Regions from separate parts of the Halorhodospira sp. 9628 genome, predicted to be linked through region 2. Evidence: predicted binding sites of a transcription regulator. Region 2 holds the regulator's gene; the other holds the start of a gene.
What was found. The regulator sigma-54, encoded in region 2, starts transcription at its own class of promoters, with help from an activator protein. The targets are predictions, from matches to a motif close to TGGCANGNTNCNTGCTT.
Positions count from the first base shown of each region.

Region 1: the regulator sigma-54 is predicted to act here: its motif matches at 2,135-2,151, upstream of flgA (flagellar basal body P-ring formation chaperone FlgA).

Region 1 covers NZ_JAJNRF010000004.1:141,301-148,968, forward strand. The annotation lists gene flgB (flagellar basal body rod protein FlgB) at 1-111, opposite strand, end outside; gene LRG10_RS06215 (protein-glutamate O-methyltransferase CheR) at 253-1,080, opposite strand; gene LRG10_RS06220 (chemotaxis protein CheV) at 1,099-2,034, opposite strand; gene flgA (flagellar basal body P-ring formation chaperone FlgA) at 2,198-2,959, shown strand; gene flgM (flagellar biosynthesis anti-sigma factor FlgM) at 3,124-3,432, shown strand; gene LRG10_RS06235 (flagella synthesis protein FlgN) at 3,432-3,959, shown strand; gene LRG10_RS06240 (hypothetical protein) at 4,038-4,430, shown strand; gene rplS (50S ribosomal protein L19) at 4,423-4,776, opposite strand; gene trmD (tRNA (guanosine(37)-N1)-methyltransferase TrmD) at 4,794-5,588, opposite strand; gene rimM (ribosome maturation factor RimM) at 5,566-6,078, opposite strand; gene rpsP (30S ribosomal protein S16) at 6,094-6,354, opposite strand; gene LRG10_RS06265 (DnaJ family domain-containing protein) at 6,489-6,902, opposite strand; gene LRG10_RS06270 (ATP-dependent DNA helicase) at 6,899-7,668, opposite strand, start outside.
Region 2 covers NZ_JAJNRF010000006.1:11,826-19,493, reverse strand. The annotation lists gene LRG10_RS07600 (PTS sugar transporter subunit IIA) at 1-125, opposite strand, end outside; gene rapZ (RNase adapter RapZ) at 122-985, opposite strand; gene LRG10_RS07590 (HPr kinase/phosphorylase) at 982-1,527, opposite strand; gene LRG10_RS07585 (PTS sugar transporter subunit IIA) at 1,500-1,970, opposite strand; gene hpf (ribosome hibernation-promoting factor, HPF/YfiA family) at 2,014-2,340, opposite strand; gene LRG10_RS07575 (RNA polymerase factor sigma-54) at 2,383-3,837, opposite strand; gene lptB (LPS export ABC transporter ATP-binding protein) at 3,878-4,603, opposite strand; gene lptA (lipopolysaccharide transport periplasmic protein LptA) at 4,608-5,135, opposite strand; gene lptC (LPS export ABC transporter periplasmic protein LptC) at 5,122-5,685, opposite strand; gene LRG10_RS07555 (HAD family hydrolase) at 5,689-6,252, opposite strand; gene LRG10_RS07550 (KpsF/GutQ family sugar-phosphate isomerase) at 6,249-7,268, opposite strand; gene LRG10_RS07545 (ABC transporter ATP-binding protein) at 7,381-7,668, shown strand, end outside.

The DNA.
Region 1 (7,668 bases), on a different contig from region 2:
GCCGGGCGTGTCCGCGTTGGCGATGTTCGAGGCGAGCAGCTCGTGCCGCTCGCCGCGCAGGCGCATGGCCTGCTCGGGTACCGAGAAGGCCTGATCGAAGCCGATCCGCATGGCGGGCTCCCGTGGTGTTCGTTCACGGGACCTTTATGCAGATCGCGTGCCAGGCACGCGGGGTTGGCGGATCAACGACTAAGCCGGAAGAAGGCGGCAACGGGCGGCAAGCGCTTGCCGCCCGGCGGCAGGGTCTGTCCGTCAGCCGCGGCGCCGGTAGACCACACCGCCATCGAGGCGGACCAGCTCGAACTCGTCGGAATGCCGGGCGAGGGACTCCGACGCCCCGACGATCAGGTACCCGCCCGGGCGGGTCACCTCGGCGATGCGCTGGACGATATCCCGCCGCGAGTCCCAGCCGAAGTAGATGAGCACGTTGCGGCAGTAAACGATGTCGAATCGACCCAGACCGGCGTAGCTCTCCAGCAGGTTGTGGACGCGGAAGCTGGTCCGCCGGCGCACGGCGGGCTTGACCTCCCAGGTGTTCTCGCCGACGGCATCGAAGAACCGCTGCTGGCGTTCCGGCGCCAGCCCGCGGCGCGCCACGTTGGCGGTATAACGCCCCCGCCGCGCCTCCTCGACCATCGCGGTGGAGATGTCGGTCCCGAGGATCTCGGCCTCCATACGCCCGCCGCTGTCGTTGTACTCGTCGACGGTCATGCTGATCGAGTACGCCTCCTGCCCGGAGGAGCAGGCCGCGGACCAGATGCGCACCGGCCAGACGCGGCGGCGCTCCATCTCGGGGAGCAGGTGCCGACGCAGGACGTCGAAGGGGAAGCGGTCGCGGAACCACTGGGTCTCGTTGGTGGTCATCGCCTCGATAACCCGCCCCTTGAGATCGGCGGTGGGGCGCTGCTCGAGCCGCTGGACAAGGGTGGCCAGATCCGGGATGCGCTCGGCCTCGAGCAGCGGCCCGAGCCGGCTGGCCACCAGGTACTGCTTGCTCGGCCCAAGGACGATCCCGCAGGCGCGCTCCAGGAACCGTGCGAACGCCTGGTACTCCTCTTCACCCACGGAAAGCGCGGCCAAACCGTCCTCCTTGCATGCTCATCCCCCTCGCTCGGCCAGCCGGGCGCCGACCCGCTCGGCCAACTCCCGGGAGTGGAACTTGGCCAGGAACTCGTCGGCCCCCACGCGACGCACCATCTCGGTGTTGAAGACACCGCTGAGCGAGGAGTGGAGCAGGACGTGGACCCCGGCAAGCCCCGGATCCTGCCGGATCGATCGGGTCAGGGTGTAGCCGTCGAGCACCGGCATCTCGATGTCCGAGACCACCATCAGCAGATCGTCGAGCCCGGAGGGATCCTGATCCTTCCAGGTGCGCAGCTGCTCCAGCGCCTCGCGGCCGTTGTTCTTGGTGACCACGCGCACACCGATCTCCTCGAGCGTGCGCTTGATCTGCCCCCGGGCGACCGCCGAGTCGTCCACCACCAGGACCTTGTAAGCCTCGGAGCCCTCGGCGTGATCCACGCCACCGCCCTCGGTGACCTCCGGATCGGCGCCGCCGGCACGCTGAACCTCGGCGAGGACCTTCTCGACGTCGACGATCTGGATCATCTGCCCGTCGTAGCGCGCCACGGCGGTCAGGTAGCTGCCGGCGCTGCCCCCGCTCGGCGGCGGCAGCACGTCCTGCCAGTTGATGTTGACGATCCGGTCCACCCCGCCGACCAGGAACCCCTGGACCTGACGGTTGTACTCGGTGACGATGATGTAGTTGCCTTCTTCCTTGGTGATGGCGCCGTTGCCGGTGGCGTAGCTCAGATCGAGCACCGAGAGGGTGTGGCCGCGGACGTAGGCGATGCCGAGGGAGGCCGGATGGGCATGCGGCACGTAACTGAGCTCCGGGGCCGGTATGACCTCGCGGACCTTGAACACGTTGATCCCGTAGCGCTGCCGCCCCTCGAAACGGAACAGCAGCAGCTCCATGCGGTTATGGCCAGCCAGCTGGGTCCGCTGGTCGACGGAGCTCATGATTCCGGCCATCGCTGACGGCTCCCTTATCGGCGTGCGTCCCGGGGGCTGGCCCCCGCCCGTTGGCGTCATGTTAATCCGGTAGCCGGATCAGGGAAAGCGGCCGACGCCGCGGCACACCCTTTGCATATTTCTCCGGAGGATCACCAACCGAATGGAGGTTGCGCGCGGACCGATGAGCAGACCCGCCGGCGCCACCCCCGCCCGCAGGGTCGGGCGCAGTGCGCGACCGTCGCCCGCCTGGCGCCTGGCCGTCGTATTGTTGGCGCTGACGGCCCTGGCCCCGGCGGCGGCGCAGGCCAGCACCCAGTCGCCGGAGGCCATCCGTGAGACGGCGGAGGTGTTCCTGCGCGAGGCGCTGGCCGGCGAGTACGACGAGGTGGAGGTCGAGGCCCGCGGGGTGGACGGCCGGTTGAAACTGCGTGCGTGTGACGGCGAGCTGGAGGGGTTCATCCCCCGCGGGCGCAGCCCCCACCAAGCCGGTACCGTGGGGGTGCGCTGCAGCGGAGAGGCACCCTGGACCGTTTACGTGCGCATGGAAACCACCTTGAAGACGGAGATGGTGGTGGCCGCACGCAGCTTGCGCCGCGGACAGCGGCTCGCGGCGGCGGATCTGCGCACCGCTACGCGGGATGCGCGCCGGGTCCGCGGCGAGTTCTACCGCGACGCCGGCGATCTGGTCGGCCAGGAGGTACGCCGGAGCCTGCGCGAGGGGGTGGCCGTGACCGGCAACCACGTGCAGCCCCCGACGCTGGTCGAGCGCAACGACCGGGTCACCATCGCCGCCGGCCGGGGCGATGCCATCCAGATCAGCAGCCGTGGCCGCGCCCTGGAGCACGGCCAGAAAGGCGACCGGATCCGGGTGGAGAACCTGGACTCCGGACGGGAGATCCAGGCACGGGTCGTCGGCGAGGGCCAGGTCCGGGTCGGCGATTAGGCCGCAGGCGGCGGGAGTTGCCGTCAGTGGCAACCTGGGTCACAGTAACCGGAACCAGGACTCAAGTTCCTGCCCGGGCCGCCGATAAATACGGATAGCACGGGTCCATGCAGGCCAGGGAGCGGCGCTGCAGCCCGCATAGGAAAGGTTTTGAGGAGAGCCCGATGTCCAATCCGATCGAAGGAGGGGGTCCGCGCCCCGTCGGACCCGCGACCGCCCAGCCGGGCAAGGGCCCGAAGAGCGGCGGCGCCGACGAGGCGTCGAACGCCCCGCCCCGGGGCGCAGGCGGCGCCGACGAGGCCGAGACCTCGGAACGACTGCAGACGGTCCGCGAACGCATCGACCAAACCCCGGAAGTCGACCGGGATCGGGTCGAAGCCATCAAGGAGCGGATCGCCAACGGCGACTACCCGGTGGACGCCGAGAAAGTCGCCAAGAAGTTCGCTGAGCTTGAGGCGCTGGTCGAGTCGTGATGACGCCGGCGGAGCACGGCCGCTCTGACCGCTTTCCGCGCCAGACGCTGGACGCGGAGCTGGCGCAGCGCCTGGCCGTGCGCGTCGAGCGCTGCCAGGCGCGCGCCGGGGAACTCGCCGCCACCCTCGAGGCCGAGGCCCGGCAACTGATCGACCGGGACCTGAACGGCTTCGACGAACTCCTGCGCCGCAAGGGCGCCCAGGTCGAGGCCCTGGAAGAGGCCGAGCAGCAGCTGCGGCGGGTTCTCACCGAAGCCGGCTATCCGCCGGGGACCGCTGGCGTGCGGGCGGTGTTGCGTACTGCACCGGAGTCGCTGCGCTCCGCCTGGGGCGAGCTGGAGCAGTTGCTGCGCACCATCCAGGCCCGCAACGAGGCCAACGGCCGCCTCATCCACCGCAACCTCGACCATACCCGGCGCCTGCTCGACCTGGCCACCGGCGCCCACGAGCGGGCCGATGAACTCACCTACGGCACCCACGGCGGCTACACCGCCAGCGACCGCTCCCGGCGCATCACGCGCGCCTGACAATACCCGCTCCGGCAACCTCCGAACCGGGCCGCGGCCCGCGTGCTATCTTCAGGGGATGGAACGACGGAGGCAGCCATGACCGAGATCGACCCTGCCACGGCCAGCCACGAAGCGATCCGCCCCCACCACGCCGAGCACGCTGCCGAGCAGCGTCGCCAGGAGGCCCTGCGCCCGGAACGGGACGGGGAGACAACGGGGACGGAACGGATCCGGGAGGAGCGCACCGAGGCGGCCGGCAACCGGGATGCGGAGTCGGTGCGCGCCAGCGACCCGGTGGCGGTCAACGCCTCGGGGCCGGATTCGGCCACCGGCGAGGTGCCACGAGATCGGGAGGAAGCCCGCGCCCTGGCCGAGGAGACCCGGGAACGGATCCTGGACAATCCGGAGCGGGCGGCGGAGTCCGTGCGCGATACCGCCCACGAGCCCGCCGCCAGCCGGATGAGCCGGGCAATCGAAGCCCTTAGTTGATCTTCTCCTTGATGCGCGCCGCCTTGCCGCTGAGCTCGCGCAGGTGGTAGAGCTTGGCCTGGCGCACGTCGCCGCGGCGCTTGACCTTGATGCTCTCGATCTGCGGGCTGTAGGTCTGGAAGACCCGCTCGACGCCCTCGCCGTGCGAGGTCTTGCGCAGGGTGAACGAGGAGTTCAGGCCGCGCTTGCGCTTGGCGATGACGACACCCTCGAAGGGCTGGACGCGCTCGCGACCGCCCTCACGCACCCACACCTGCACCAGCACGGTGTCGCCCGGGGCGAACTCCGGCACCGTGTGCTTGCACGCCTCGATCTGCTCGCGCTCCAGTTCGTCGATGACGTTCATGACGATTCCCCTCGGTTCTACGTTTCTTCGTGATCGTTGCCGGCCCGCGCCCCTGCGCGGTGCTCGACGATGAATTCATCCAGCAAGCGGCGCTGCCGCTCGTCCAGCTCCCGCCCGGCGAGCAGATCCGGGCGGCGCAGCCACGTCCGCCCCAGGGCCTGCTTGAGCCGCCAGGTATCCACCGCCCCGTGATCCCCGGAGCGCAGCACCTCCGGCACCCCCTGCCCTTCGTAGACCTCCGGGCGGGTGTAGTGCGGATGGTCGAGCAGCCCGGTGGCGAAGGAGTCCTCGGCCGCCGAGTCCTCGTGCCCGAGCGCCCCCGGGACCAGCCGCGTAGTGGCGTCGATGGCGACCATGGCGGCGAGCTCGCCGCCGCTGAGTACGTAGTCGCCGATGGACAGCTCCTCGTCCACCTCGGCCTCGAGCAGCCGCTCGTCGATGCCCTCGTAGCGGCCACAGAGGTAGATCACCCGCTCGCGGGCCGCCAGGCGCGCCACCCCGTCCTGATCCAGCCGCGCCCCCTGGGGGCTGAGGTGAATCACCCGGGCCGGGCGCGGATCCGCTGCCCGAGCCGCTTGGATGACCCGGCGCAGCGGCTCCACCTTCATCACCATGCCGGGACCACCGCCGTAGGGCCGGTCGTCCACGGTGGCGTGCCGATCGGTTGCGTAGTCCCGCGGGTTCCACGCAGCCAGCTCGATCAGGCCCCGCTCGGCCGCCCGGCCGACCACCCCGAACCGGGCCACCTGCTCGACCATCTCCGGGAAGACGGTGACGACGTCGATGCGCCTAGAATTCGGGGTCCCAGTCAACCTCGATGACGCCTTCCTGCTGATCGACCCGCTGAACGACGTGGTCGAGGGTAAACGGGATCAGCCGCTCTCGCTCGCCGCGCACGACCATGACGTCGTTGGCGCCGGTCTCGAACAGGTGGCTGACAGCCCCCAGCTCGACGCCGTCGACGGTGCGCACCGCCAGCCCCTGCAGATCGACCCAGTAGTATTCGCCGGGATCCGGCTCCGGCAGCAGCTCCCGCGCTACCGCGATGTCGCTGCCAACCCACTGCCGCGCTTCGTCGCGATCATCGATGCCGGCGACCCGGGCGATCAGGCCTTTGCCCTGCTCCTGCCCCGCCTCGAGCCGAACAGCCCGCCAGCCGTCGGCGGTGGCCAGCTCCCAGTCGGCGTAAGCGAACAGGTTGGTTTTCGGCTGGGTGTAGGAGTAGACCTTGACCCACCCCGCCACACCGAACAGCCCGACGATCCGGCCGACGACGACCCGCCTGGGCTCACGATCCGGCATGGACCGCGGACCGGCTTACTGAGCCGGTTGCTCGGCGCGCTCGGCCTGCCGGATCAGCTGAGCCGCACGCTCCGTCGGCTGCGCACCCTTGGCGATCCACGCCTTCGAGCGCTCGACGTCCAGCTTCAGCGGCGCCTCCTGCCCCGAGGCCACGGGGTTGAAGTAGCCCAGGCGCTCGATGAAGGCGCCGTCCCGCGGCTTTTTCGCCTCGGTAACTACGATGTGGTAGAAGGGCCGCTTCTTCGCGCCCGCCCTTGCCAGTCGAATGGTAACCATATGCGCCCTTGCGATTCCCGTTACGTTGAGTCATCGGCCCCGCGGCGGGGCTTCTGATACGTACTTGAGTAAACCGGGCATTGTACTCGCTTTGTCACTGAAGGGAAGGGTCTGCACGGAGAAAAGCGCCTCGCTCAGTCGGCGCCGTCCTCCGGATCGGCGTTGCTGAAACGCCTCAGCAACCGATCCCGGTAGCCCTGCTCGGCGACGTACAGGGCATCGGCGTCGTGGCCGCTGCGCTCGAGCCGGGCGCGCAGCAGCGACAGCCGCCGCTCGGCCTGGCTGCGCTGCTCCGCCGCCTCGGCGGAGGCATCGGCGTAGAGGGCGTCGATGAGGTCCTCGAGGCTGCGGATCTCCTGGCGCTCGGCCAACTCCGGTGGGATGCAGTTGGCGTTCTTGAGCACCCGGTAGGCGGTGCGCAGATGCTCGGGGATCATGGAGTCGTCATCGAGCTCCAGCGGCTGCCCGGCGCCGGGCAGGTCCTGGAGCTCGCCCTGCTCCACGGCCTCTTCCAGTCGGCGTTCGGCAATCCGGTCGATGAGGCTCATAACACGCCCTCCCAGAAGGCCTTCACATCCTCGACACGGCGGGTCAGCGGCATCGCCGGCAGGCTGTTGCGGAACAGTCGGCCGTAGGGTTTGCCGAGCAGGCGCGGGTCCGCAATCATCAGCACGCCGCGGTCGGCGTCGTCGCGGATCAGGCGCCCGGCCCCCTGTTTCAGGGCGATGACCGCCTCGGGTAAGAGGATATCGCGAAACGCCACCCCGCCGGCATCCTCTACCGCGCGCTGCCGGGCGGCGGTCACCGGATCTCCCGGGGCGGCGAACGGCAGGCGGTCGATGATCACCGCCGAGAGCGCCGCCCCGCGGATGTCCACCCCCTGCCAGAAGCTCGCCGTACCCAGCAGGACGGCGTCGCCGGCTTGGGCGAAGGCCTCCAGCAGCCGCCCCTGCGGGGCATCGCCCTGGACCAGCAGCGGTCGCCTCAGGGCCGTCTCCAGCTGCTCGCGGGCCAGGCGCAGCGCCCGATGACTGGTGAACAGCAGGAAAACCCCGCCCGGCGTGCAGTCGATCACCTCGCGGGCCCGCGCCACCACCGCCTGATCGTACCCCGCCTGGTTGGGCAACGGGAGCCCGCTGGGGCAGTAGAGCAGGGACTGGCCGGCGTAGTCGAAGGGACTGGGCAGCTGCTCGGTGCGCACCGTATCGGCCAGCCCGAGGCGGCCCCGGAACGCAGCGAAGGAGCTACCCACCGCCAGCGTGGCCGAGAGCAGAACCCAGGCATCGGCCTCCCGCTCCATGTGCCGGCGAAAAC
Region 2 (7,668 bases):
TCGTCCTCGTTGAAGACCTCCAGCGACTCGGTCTGCAGCGGGCAGATGCCGAGCGTGCGCGAGGCCGTGGCCAGGATCTCCGAGCCGATGTGTCGGTGGGCGACGATGAGCAGTCCGACCCTCATGACAGCTCCCGGTGGCGCAGGGTCACGTGGCTGCAGTCAGCCTGCAGTGCTGCGGCCAGCCGCTCGGCGAGGTAGACCGAACGGTGCTGCCCGCCGGTGCAGCCGATGGCCACGGTCAGGTAGCTGCGCCCTGACTGCTGATGGACCGGCAGCCAGTGGCGAATCATCGTGTCGATCTGGTCGAACAGGGTCTCGGTTTCGGGCTGCGCCTCCAGGAAGGCGCGGACGCTGTCATCGCGGCCGGTGTAGGCGCGCAGCCGAGGCTCCCAGTGTGGATTGGGCAGGCAGCGGGCGTCGAAGACGTAGTCGGCGTCCGTGGGGATGCCGTGCTTAAAGCCGAAGGACTGGACCAGCACCGACACGCCGCTGCGCTCGCCCGCGACCCGCTCGGAGATCAGCCCGCGCAGGTCGTGGACCGTGGTCCGCGAGGTGTCGATACTCCAGTCGGCCACCTCGCGCAGCGGTTCGAGCAGGGCGCGCTCGGCGCGCAGGGCGTCGGCCAGCGGCTGATCGCCCTCGGCGAGGGGGTGGCGCCGCCGGGTCTCGCTGTAGCGGCGCATGAGGATGGCGTCTTCGGCGTAGAGGAACAGCACCTCGGTGGCGATGCCCTGCTCGCGCAGCGCAGTCAGCGTCTCGGGCAGGCGCTGCAGGTCGCGGGGCGGGTTGCGGGCGTCCAGCCCCACCGCGAAGCGCTCGCCGGTGGGTGCGTCGCGATTCTGCGCGTAGCGGGCCAGCTCGCCGATCAGGCTCACTGGCAGGTTATCGATGCAGTAGTAACCGGCGTCTTCCAGGGTGTGCAGGGCGACGCTCTTGCCCGAGCCCGACAGGCCGCTGACCACGATCAGGCGCAGTTCGCTCATGCCGGCACCCCGTGGTTCCGGCCGCTGCGCTGGTGTGTTGCGACCTCCGCGACGAGGCGGCCGGCGGCGGCCTCGATCAGCGGCGCCAGCGGCCGGCGTTCGCTGTCGGTCAGGGTCACCCGGGGTAGGGCCAGGCCGAGCAGTTCGCGGTGATCGCGCCGGCCGTGCAGGGCGGCCTCGGCTTCGGTGGGGCCGGGAGCGCGCTGGAGCTGGATGCACAGAGCCACGGCGGTCTCGCTGCGCAGCGCCGCGGGGCCGTAGAGTTCGGTGATGTCCACCAGGCCGAGGTCGCGCAGGTAGAGCAGCCCCCGCCCCTGCTGCGGACCGGCGCCGAGCAGGCGGTCACCGTCGCGGCGCAGCTGTACGGCGTCGTCGGCCACCAGGGCGTGACCACGGTCGAGCAGCGCCAGGGCGGCGTCGCTCTTGCCCACGCCGCTGGGGCCCTCCAGCAGGATTCCGTGGCCGTGGACCGCCATCAGCAGGCCGGGGATGACCGGCCGGTTCCCGGCCGCGTTCACGATGGGTCGGCGTGCGACTGCCATTCGCGCAGGGCCATCTGCAGCTCGTCCCCGTCCGAGGAGCGGCGCAGCCGCTCGCACAGGCTGCTGTCGCTGAACATCTCGGCAAGGCTGGCGAGGATCTGCAGGTGCTCGTCGGTGAAGTGCTCGGGTACGACGAGGGCGAAGAGCAGGTCCACCGGTGCCTTGTCGAAGGCGTCGAAATCGATGCCCCGGTCCAGGCGGATGAGGGCCCCGATGGCGCGGTCGATCCCGTCGATGCGGGCGTGGGGCACGGCGACGCCGTGCCCCAGGCCCGTGCTGCCCAGTCGCTCACGGGCCAGCAACCGGTTGCTGATCTCCCGGGCGTCGAGGCCGTCGCCGCTGGCCCCGATCAGCTCGCCTATGCGCAGGAGCACCTGCTCCTTGTCCTCGATGCCGCTCTCGCAGCGAACACGTTCCGGCGTGATGAGTTGCTCGATGTCCATGGAGTGTCCGATCGGCTGGCCCGCTGAACCGCGTCCCGCCGCCTTAAAGGCTGGCCTTGAGGGACGCGCCCTGCCGTCGCTGATCGACGGCCTTCTCTTTGTGTTTCAGGACCTGACGGTCAAGCTTGTCCACGAGCACGTCAATGGCTGCATAGAGATCCTCCTCGATGGCATCGGCAAAAACGCGCCCGCCGCCACCCCCGATGTGGATGACCGACTCGGCCTTCTGCTGCTTCTTCTCCACCGTGAGGATCACCTCGGTATCGATGACGTGGTCGAAGTGGCGCTGGATGCGTTGCATCTTCTCGTTCACATGCGCCCGGAGGGCCGGGGTGATCTCGACATGATGCCCACTGAGCTTGATCTGCATACCGCCTCCTGAACCCCTTTGCCGCCGGCGGAGCCGGGGGCCTCAGCGCCCCCGGGCCTCCCTGCGCTCCGCCGACGATGCGATGGACAGGGACTCCCGGTACTTGGCGACCGTCCGACGCGCCACCTGGATCCCCTCCTCATGAAGGATACGCGCAATCGCGCTGTCACTCAGCGGTTTTGCCCGATCCTCCTCGGCGATCAGCCGGCGGATCCGCGCCCGGATCGCCGTCGCCGAAGCCTCTCCGCCGTCGCTGGTCTGCACGTGGCTCGAGAAAAAGTACTTGAACTCGAAGGTGCCCCGCGGGGTGTGCATGTACTTGTTGGTGGTGATGCGGGAGATGGTGGACTCGTGCATCTCCACCGCCTCGGCGATCTCGCGCAGAACCAGTGGTTGCATCGCCTCCTCGCCGTGGTCGAGGAACCCCTGTTGCCGCTCTACGATGGCGCTGGCCACTTTCAGCAAGGTCTCGTTCCTGCTGCGCAGGCTCTTGATCAGCCAGCGCGCCTCTTGGAGATGGTTGCGGAGGCAGTGGTTGTCCGCGCTGCGGTCCGCTCTGCGGATCAGGCTGGCGTAATACGCGTTGACGCGCAAGCGGGGGGCGGTCTCGCCGTTGAGTTCCACCTGCCAGACGCCGTCGCGGCGCACGACGAGGACATCGGGGATGATGTAGTCCGGGGTTGTGTCGCTGATCTGCGAGCCCGGGCGTGGATCGAGGCTCTGGATCAGACCGAGGATGCCGCCGAGGGCATCTTCGCCGACCCCCAGGGCGCGGCCCAGGTCGTCATGGCGGCGTTCGGCGATGAGCTCCAGGTGGTGGAGGAGGGCGTGCTGCGCCTCCGCACGCCAGGGCGTGTCCTCGGGAAGCTGCTCGAGCTGGACGCACAGCGCTTCCTGAGGGTCGCGGGCGGCAACGCCGGTCGGGTCGAGCCGCTGGACACGCTGCAGGACCGCCTCTAGCTCCTCGGCGCTGACTTGCTCGTCGGCCGGACAGCCGGCCAGCAGATCCTCGGTGCTCTGGGTCAGGTAGCCGTCGTCGCCGACGGCGTCGACGATGACCTCGGCGATGGAGCGCTCCCGGGCGGAGAAGGCCTCGAGCTCGATCTGCGCGTGCAGGTGCTGCTGGAGGCTGTCGGAGGCGGCCGGCCGGTTGTCGAGGGTGTCGCGCTGCGCACCCTCGTCGCCGGGGGCGCTCAGTGCCGTGCTGCCGTCGTAGATGTCGTCCCAGGAGGTGTCCAGGGGCAGGTCTTCGGGGATGTCCTCGCCGGCGGGTTCGCTGGCCGGTGCCTCGTCCTCGTGGGGTTCCGTTTCCTGCTGCTCCTGCTCCTGCCCGGGCTCGGCCTCCTCATCGAGCTCGAGCATGAAGTTCGACTCCAGGGCCTGCTGGATCTCGGTGCGCAGCTCCAGGCTGGAGAGCTGCAGCAGCCGGATGGCCTGCTGCAGCTGCGGGGTCATGGTCAGCTGCTGACCGATGCGTAGCTGAAGCGACTGCTTCATGGCCGTGTCCGTTGTGCTTGAAGCATCCGTAGTCCGTCACTCACAGGCGGAAGTCCTCGCCCAGGTACACCTCGCGTACCCGCGGGTTGGCCAGCACGCTCTCGGCGTCCCCGGCGGCCAGCACCTCGCCGTCACTGAGGATGTAGGCGCGTTGCACGATGCCCAGCGTCTCGCGCACGTTATGGTCGGTGATCAGCACGCCGATACCCCGTTGCGCCAGCTGGCGGACGATCCGCTGGATCTCGCCCACCGAGATGGGGTCGACCCCGGCGAATGGCTCATCAAGCAGTATGAACCGCGGATTCGCCGCGAGGGCGCGGGCGATCTCCACGCGCCGGCGCTCGCCCCCGGACAGGGCGATCCCCGGGGAGTCGCGCACGTGGGTCACGCCGAACTCCTCGAGCAGGCGATCCAGCTCCTGCTCGCGCTCAGTGCCGTCCAGGTCGTCGCGCAGCTGCAGGATGGCCCGTACGTTATCCGCAACGCTCAGTTTACGAAAGACCGAGGGTTCCTGGGGGAGGTAGCCGATGCCCAATCGGGCCCGGGCGTGAATGGGCAACCGGGTGAGGTCGTCGCCTTCCAGGGTGATTCGCCCCTCGTCGGCCTGCACCAGGCCGACGACCATGTAAAAGCACGTGGTCTTGCCGGCCCCGTTGGGGCCGAGCAGGCCGACGATCTCACCGTCGGCGACCTCCAGCCCCGCGCCGTTGACCACGGTGCGGCCGCGATAGCGCTTGCTCAGCCCCTCCGCGCGCAGCGTCACCAACGGGTCATTCCTCCTCGCGCCGTGCCGGATACAGGATGGTCCGCGCCCGCTGCCCCTCGGCGCCGCGGGCCTTCATGACCTGCCCCTCCAGGTCGACGTCGATGGTCTCGGCGGTGACTTGATCATCCCCCTGCCAGAGATGTGCATCGCCCTGGAAATGGGCACGTTCGGGACCGCGGGAGTAGTACTCCATGCGTTTCGCCTCGGCATGCACGGGGCGAGGCTGGTTCTCGGGGTGGTCGCGGTAGGTGGCCGGCGTGCCGTCGACGTAGACGTGGCTCAGGTCGCCGTCCTCGTCGGTGTAGACCTCCATGCGATCCCCGGTGATGCGCATCTCGCCCCGCGTGAGCACGGCGTCGCCCTCGTAGACGCTGACTCCGGCGACCGCGTCGACATCCACCCGGTCGGCCTCCAGTTCGATCGGTGCCTCGTCGCGCTGGCCCACGGCCGTTGCCGGCAGGGCAGCGGCGAGCAGGGTCGCGGCGACGAGCAGTCCCACGCGGATACGGCTGGCGACGTCAGTACGCTCCATACGACCCCCGGACGTCGGCGTGCAGGCGCAGGCGATCCGCGCGGTAATCCAGGGTCATCCCGGTTCCGTGCAGGGTGCCGGCCGGCTCGCGAGCGGTGACCGCCTCGACGGTGCGCGCCTCGCCGGCGCGCAGGTCCACCAGCAGGTTGTGGGTGTTGATATCCAGCGGCGGACGCGCCTGCTGGGCCGGACGACGGATGTCCACCTCTTCGAACAGGCGGACTTCCCCGCCCTCGCGTTCGGCGATGCCGAAGGGGGCGCGGGCCTCCCAGAGGACGCCGTCGCGAGAGCGCATGCGTAGGTCGGGGTCGATGATCTCGAGCTCGCCGCGGCCGGGGAAGTGCTCGCCGGTGCGCCCGGAAAGGGCCGCACGGCGCTGCCCCTGCTCGTCGAAATCAACCATGGTAAACCCCTCGAGGAAGAAGTCCGGGCGCTCTTCGGGAGGGGCAGCGGTCTCCGGGGCCGGCGGCGCCGGGTCGCGGGTAAGCAGCAGACCGAGGAGGACGGTCAGGGCGAGGGCTGCTAGGGGGTAGAGGGAGCCGCGGCGCATGGCTCAGCCTTCCGCCCGGCGCAGCATCGGTTCAAGGTGGCCCTGGGCGTGCAGGATCAGCTCGGCCACCTCGCGCACGGCGCCGCGCCCCCCGGGGCGTGCAGTGACCCAGTCGGCCTGGGCGTGCAGCTGGGGGTGGCCGTCGGCCACGGCGACCCCGAAACCGGCCCGGCGGATCGCCGGCAGGTCGATCAGGTCGTCACCGGTGTAGGCGCACGCCTCCGGGGCGAGCCCGAGGCGCTCGGCCACCTCGGTCAGGGCGTCGCCCTTGTCCGAGCGGCCACGCAGGACGTGGCGGACCCCGAGCTCCTCGGCCCGGCGCATGACCGAGTGCCCCCCGCGGGCGGTGATCCAGCCCACCTCGATACCGGCGTCCTGGAGCATGCGCAGCCCCTTCCCGTCGTGGATGTGGAACGCCTGCAGCGGCTCACCGCTGCCGCCGACGAAGACGGTCCCGTCGGTAAGGACGCCATCGACGTCGAACAGGGCGAGGCGCACCGGCTCGGCCCGGCGCAGGACGTCCGGCGTGGGTGCGTCGCAGTAGGGGCGGGGCGGGGTGGTGCTCATACGACTCCGGCGCGCAGCAGGTCGTGCATGTTCAGGGCGCCCACCAGCCGGTCCTCGGCGTCGGTGACCAGCAGGGCATTGATGCGGTGGCGCTCCATGCGCTCGGCGGCCTCGGCGGCGAGCAGATCCGGTGACGCGGTCTGCGGGCTCAGGCTCATCACCGCCTCGATGGGGGTCTGGTGGATGTCGGCCCCGCGGTCCAGGGTCCGGCGCAGGTCGCCGTCGGTGAAGATGCCCAGCACCCGCTGCTCCTCGTCGACGATGGCGGTCATGCCCAACCCCTTGCGGCTGATCTCCAGCAGGGCGTCACGGAGAGCAGTTCCGGGGGCGACGCGGGGGATGCGCTCGCCGGTCTGCATGATGTCCTCGATATGGAGCAGCAGCCGGCGTCCGAGTTTGCCGCCGGGGTGCGAACGGGCAAAGTCCTCGGCGGTGAAGCCGCGCGCATCGAGCAGTGCGACGGCGAGGGCGTCGCCCATGGCCAGGGTGGCCGTCGTGCTTGCCGTGGGCGCCAGCCCGAGAGGGCAGGCCTCCTGTTCGACGCCGACGTTCAGGTGGACCGAGGCAGCCCGGGCCAGGGTCGACTCCGGACGTCCGGTGAGGGCGATCAGCGGCACCCCGAGGCGCTTGATCAGCGGCAGGATGGCGGTGAGCTCGTCGGTCTCGCCGGAGTTCGACAGCGCGATGACCACATCGTCGGGGGTGACCATGCCCAGGTCGCCGTGGCTGGCCTCGCCGGGGTGGACAAAGAATGCCGGTGTCCCGGTGCTCGCCAGGGTGGCGGCCATCTTCGAGCCGATGTGCCCGGACTTGCCCATCCCGGTGACGATCACCCGTCCACGGCAGGCGAGCATGTGCCGGCACGCTTCGCTGAAAGGCTGGTCGATGCGCTCGCCGAGGGCAGCGACGGCATCGGCCTCGAGCTGCAGGACGGCGCGACCGAGGGCTCGGAGTCGCTCGTCGCCTTCTTCCGGGGCGCCTTGGTGCCGTTCGATCAGGGTGCGCATGGGCGTCATCCGTCCATTCTACGACATCTGTTCGCCGGATCGGACAACCCCCGGGGCAGAATTGACCACCCCGGCGCGGGGATGGATACTGCCGGTCCCTTTTCCAGAACCGAGTAGGCTGATGGGCGTCGCAGACACCGGCGACGAGATCTTGGCGCGGGTGCGTGGCCTGCGGGTCGAGCGCGGCGGCCGGGCGATCTTCGATGGCGTGGACCTCGACATCCGGCGGGGTCGGGTGACCGCCATCATGGGCCCGAGTGGCACGGGCAAAACCACCCTCCTGCGCGTGCTGGGCGGTCAGCTCCGGCCCGGGGCCGGCTCGGTGGAGGTCATGGGCGAGGAGGTGCCCCGCCTCGGTCGCCAGGCGCTTTATCGCCTGCGTCGGCGCATGGGGGTGCTGTTCCAGAGC